DNA from 2 places in the uncultured Solobacterium sp. genome. Region 2 is predicted to be linked to the other one. Evidence: predicted binding sites of a transcription regulator. Region 2 holds the regulator's gene; the other holds the start of a gene.

Region 1 (2,422 bases), on a different contig from region 2:
ATTTCATCCACGGAAGAACCTACAGCATAGTAGATTGCGTTTTGACCTTCTACCATACGGTCTGTATATTCCTTCAGGGTGACATACTTACCTTCCTTAGAGGATCTAAATAAGATAAGGTCTTGGAGCTGTTCCTTATGAATACCATAATCTTGGTAGATACCATACTTTAAATTTAAACCGAAGTTATCAAAGAACTTCTCATAGTTTTCACGATCATTCTTTAACATATCTTCTAATGCGGAATGAATCTTCTTTTCGATAGATTTCGCAAGTAGCTTAACCTGACGGTCTTGTTGGAGAATCTCACGGGAGATATTAAGATTTAAGTCATCACTGTCAATGATACCCTGTACAAAACGGTAGTAATCAGGTACGAGATCTTTTGCTTTATCAAGAATGAATACACCTTTAGAGTATAACTGTAATCCTGCTTCAAAGTCTTGATAATAGAAGTTATATGGTGTTCTAGAAGGAATGAATAATAACGCTGTGTAGGATAGTGTTCCTTCAACGTTATAGTGAATTACTTTCTGTGGATTCTCCCAATCATTGAACTTAGACTTATAGAAAGAGTTGTATTCTTCTTCTGTTACTTCGGACTTTGGCTTTTTCCAAAGTGGAACCATTGAGTTCAGTGTTACAAGTTCCTTAGTGTCAATTGTCTTTCCTTCTTCTGTTGGATCAGGGATAGACTTTGTGACTTCCATTTGAATAGGATAGCGAACATAATCAGAATACTTTTTTACGAGCTCACGAATTTTATATTCTTCTAGGAATTCATCGAAAGACTCTTCCTCTGTATTGTCCTTAAGATCAATCGTAATCTTTGTGCCTGCTTCAGGTTTTTCAATCTCTGTAATCGTGTATCCATCTTCACCAGAACTTGACCATGCATAACCTTTTTCTTCTGCTGGAGACTTTGTCTCTACGAGAACATGCTTTGCGACGATGAATGCACTATAGAAACCAACTCCAAATTGACCGATAATATCAACGTTATTTGTGTTATTTTCAAGTTGTTTACGGAATTCAGCAGAGCCACTTCTTGCGATTGTACCTAGGTTTTTTTCTAGTTCCTCTGCACTCATACCAACACCAGTATCTTCGATAATCAGTTGGCGTGTATCCTTTTTGATTTCTAGTGTAATTTTTAAATTCTCAGGATTTGTTGCGTAGCGAGAATCTGTAAGAGAGAGATAATGACGTTTATCTAAAGCGTCAGAAGCGTTAGAGATTAACTCACGTAAGAAGATTTCACGATTGGTATAAATCGAGTGAATCATCATATCTAGCAATCTTTTAGATTCTGCTTTAAATTGTTTCTTTGCCATAGTAATATACCTCCTTAGCACTCTTGTGCTATGACTGCTAATATAGTGTATCACTGAATGAGAATGATTTCAAATCAAAAATAAAGATTCCAGTTTTATTGGAATAGCTTGAGATAGGATGGTGAAGACAATAGGAGATAATACTAGTTATAATGCGACATTCTATTAATAATGGAATATAAATAATACTCTAGAATTTCTGTAGTTCAGTATGAAAACCAGTATTCATTTTCTATATTGAAGTTATGAAAAAAACAATACAAGATTCTATGAGATTGATGACATACCAAATGAGAAAATTACGCATCAACCATCATATGACACAAAAACAAATGGCAGATATTCTAAATGTTTCAGCACAATCAATTTCTGCGTATGAAAATGGTGTAATTCGTCCAGACATCGAAATCATTATGAAATACGCCGAGTATTTTAAAGTGGATATGGATTATCTGACCGGTGTTAATTTATATGGGCCAATCAAAGACGTATTTCCAACGCAGACGGAAGCACAGATGTTTATGGCATATCGCAGAAGACCTGCTTGGATGAGAAAGGTGATACGTGAGCTTTGTTTTAATGGAACAAAGTATCGTACCCAAGATGAAGAGTCAGAATATACAACTTTGTTAAGTGATCATGAAGGAGACTATCAATAAAGACATCCATGTTTCGTTACATAGATGTCTTTTCATAAACACGAATACGGAACTGACAAGTAAGATCTAATGTTGGAATCTTTAATAAACGTTGCTTGTCCTCAATGGATGTTTTATATGCATATGGTGTCATTTGAAATAATTGATTCAGTGTTTCTTGATCTAGTGTTGCGGTATTTTCAATCATTTCATCTTGAATCAGTGTTAAGTTTGTATTGATATCCTCTAAGATATTTTCATATGGAGTATCATAGAGAACAGCTTTCATTTCAAATAAGTGTTTTGGCCCAGGGGTAACAAAAATAAACTTACCACCTGGTTTTAAGATACGTTGTAATTCTTCGGTTGCGGCAGGCGCAAAGCAGGTGACTGCTACATCACAGGATTCATCTTCGATTGGAAGGTGAAAGATAGAGGATACAACATACT
Region 2 (2,422 bases):
TTCACCATTTTTAAATGCTACAACGGATGGTGTTGTGCGGTTTCCTTCTGGATTCGCAATTACTTTTGCTTCGCCACCTTCCATAACGGATACGCAGCTATTTGTTGTTCCTAAGTCAATACCAATAATCTTGCTCATGTTTATCTTCCTCCTAGTTATTCACTAACCTTGACCATTGCTGCTCTTAGCAGACGGTCCTTTATACGATAACCCTTCTGTAATACTTCAATTACAGTTCCAGGTTCGACATTTTCTCTTGCTTCTGTCATCAATGCTTGATGCCAATTACCATCAAATGGTTGGTTTAATGCATCAATTTCTGTAATACCTTCTTTACTTAAAGCATTCTGTAGTTGTCCATAAATCATTTCGACACCCTTACGATATGCTTCATCGGATGTTGCTTGCGCTAACGCTCTTTCGCAACTATCTAATACAGGTAACAACTCTAATGCAAAGTTTTTCATCATAAACTTTGTACGGCTATCAAAATCAGCCTGTAGACGTTTTCTTGTATTCTCTGTATCTGCATACGCTTTTGCATATTCATTCTTGAGAACATTTACCTGTTCACTTAACTCTGTAATCTTTGCTTGAAGTGTTGTAACTTCATCAACTTCTTCTACTACTTCAGGAGTTTCAGTTTCAACTACTTCTTCAACTTCAGATTCTGTTTTTTTGATATCTTCACTCATTGCCACTTTCACCTCCTGAGTTATACATCTTCTCAATCAAACGTGCCGCATAATCAATTAGATTTACGACTTTTTCATAATTCATTCTGCTTGGTCCAACAACCATCAACTCTCCACTTTCCGTATCATTAACATGGAACTTGGAACGTACAACTGCTAAATCGTTATACCAAGTTAACTGTGCGCCTTTTGTTGTAGTTACCGCAACAGCATTTTCGCTGGAATCTAATCCACGCCATACCTTTGTATCATCAAACATCAACATCAATTGTTTCAACTTGTTGATATCTTCAAATTCAGGTTGATATAATACACGATCTTTTCCAGAGAAGTATACACTCTCACTCGCAAACTTTACGAACGCTCTAACAAACGCTGTAAAGAGTAGATCGTGGCGATGTACAACGCTACATAAATCAGGTTTGATATCTTCCATACGACCAGGTACTTCCGCAAGTGGAACACCCTGTAATCTCTTGTTTAAGATATCTGTACAAGCTTCCAAATCTTTGAATGGTACATCATCTTCAAAGTGGAAGTTCTTAGTTTCGGTATGTCCTGTATTTGTGATAAATACACATACCGCATTACGCGTGTCAATCGGAAACAATTTTATGTGTTCTAGACATTGCGTATTGGAATCTGGTCCGATTGCACCAGCTGTCATATTTGTCATTTCACTGAGGATTTCACAGCTTTGATGAACCGCCTCCTCAATGTTCATACTAGACACATCAAATGCACTACGAATTGCGAGTTCCATACGTTTATCAATGCCAGCAGTCATGTTCAATAAGTTCTCACAATAGAACTTATATCCCATCGTACTAGGAATACGTCCACTGGAAGTATGTGTCTTTTCCAGATAGCCCATTTCCTCTAAGACCTGCATATCATTACGGATGGTCGCACTGGAATATGGTAAGTCATACTGTTCTTGTAATGTACGCGAACCAACTGGTTCCGCCGTACGAATATACTCATCAACAATTGCCTTGAAGATTTCTATTCGTCTTGGTGTCAACATCTCCAGCACCTCCTTTTTAGCACTCTTTTTCAATGTCTGCTAATATAGTATACCAACACTTTAGCACTGTCAACAGTTTAGTGCTAATTTTTAACAAAAAAGACCGAAAATTTTCGGCCTTATATATCAGCTTATTTTTTAGTGCTCTAAACAAGAATATTCATCATTTAATTATCTGTATAGATACTATATTATTCTCACTAATCTCTATTCCTCCAAGATGTTCAGCATCCTTTGAAATGCCGATACTATCGATACCATCTTCATTATCTTCGCCTCGAAAGAACTCTGCTACATATCCATCAAAAGAATATCCTTCATCGTTAGTGATTCGTACATATTGATGCAAATATTCTTTCAGTTCCATATTTTTCCCTCTTATATTTCAATCGGATTTGGTGTCATCGCATCCTTGATGCGATCTAGTAACATAGCAGTTTCTAAACTACTTTGGATAGGCATAACTGGAGAGCTATGTTTCCCATTTTCAAGTAAGTTTACAAAGTGAGATATTTCTCCATAGAAGTCATCTACTTTATATGGACAATCAATAACTTCTACTTTGTCTTCAATCTTTAGCTCTGCACTTATAGGTCTATGCAAATCTCGAATACGGATTTCTCCCTTTGTACCCTTAATCAATACTTCTTTTTTTTCTGGTTGATTGATTGCAGTTTCTAGAGTGGCTAATGTATTGCCT

Evidence for each region. Region 2 encodes HrcA, which represses chaperone genes, less so after heat shock. Its sites were predicted from a motif close to TTTTAGCACTNNNNNNNNNNNAGTGCTAAAA; they were not measured.
Region 1: the regulator HrcA is predicted to act here: its motif matches at 1,347-1,377, upstream of htpG (molecular chaperone HtpG).

The regions. Positions count from the first base shown of each region.
Region 1 covers NZ_CAUQGG010000007.1:65,780-68,201, forward strand. Annotated here, with positions in the region: gene htpG (molecular chaperone HtpG) at 1-1,334, opposite strand, end outside; gene RWM19_RS05550 (helix-turn-helix transcriptional regulator) at 1,625-1,993, shown strand; gene RWM19_RS05555 (putative RNA methyltransferase) at 2,010-2,422, opposite strand, start outside.
Region 2 covers NZ_CAUQGG010000003.1:153,164-155,585, reverse strand. Annotated here, with positions in the region: gene dnaK (molecular chaperone DnaK) at 1-138, opposite strand, end outside; gene grpE (nucleotide exchange factor GrpE) at 156-695, opposite strand; gene hrcA (heat-inducible transcriptional repressor HrcA) at 688-1,722, opposite strand; gene RWM19_RS03060 (hypothetical protein) at 1,886-2,089, opposite strand; gene RWM19_RS03055 (Gfo/Idh/MocA family oxidoreductase) at 2,101-2,422, opposite strand, start outside.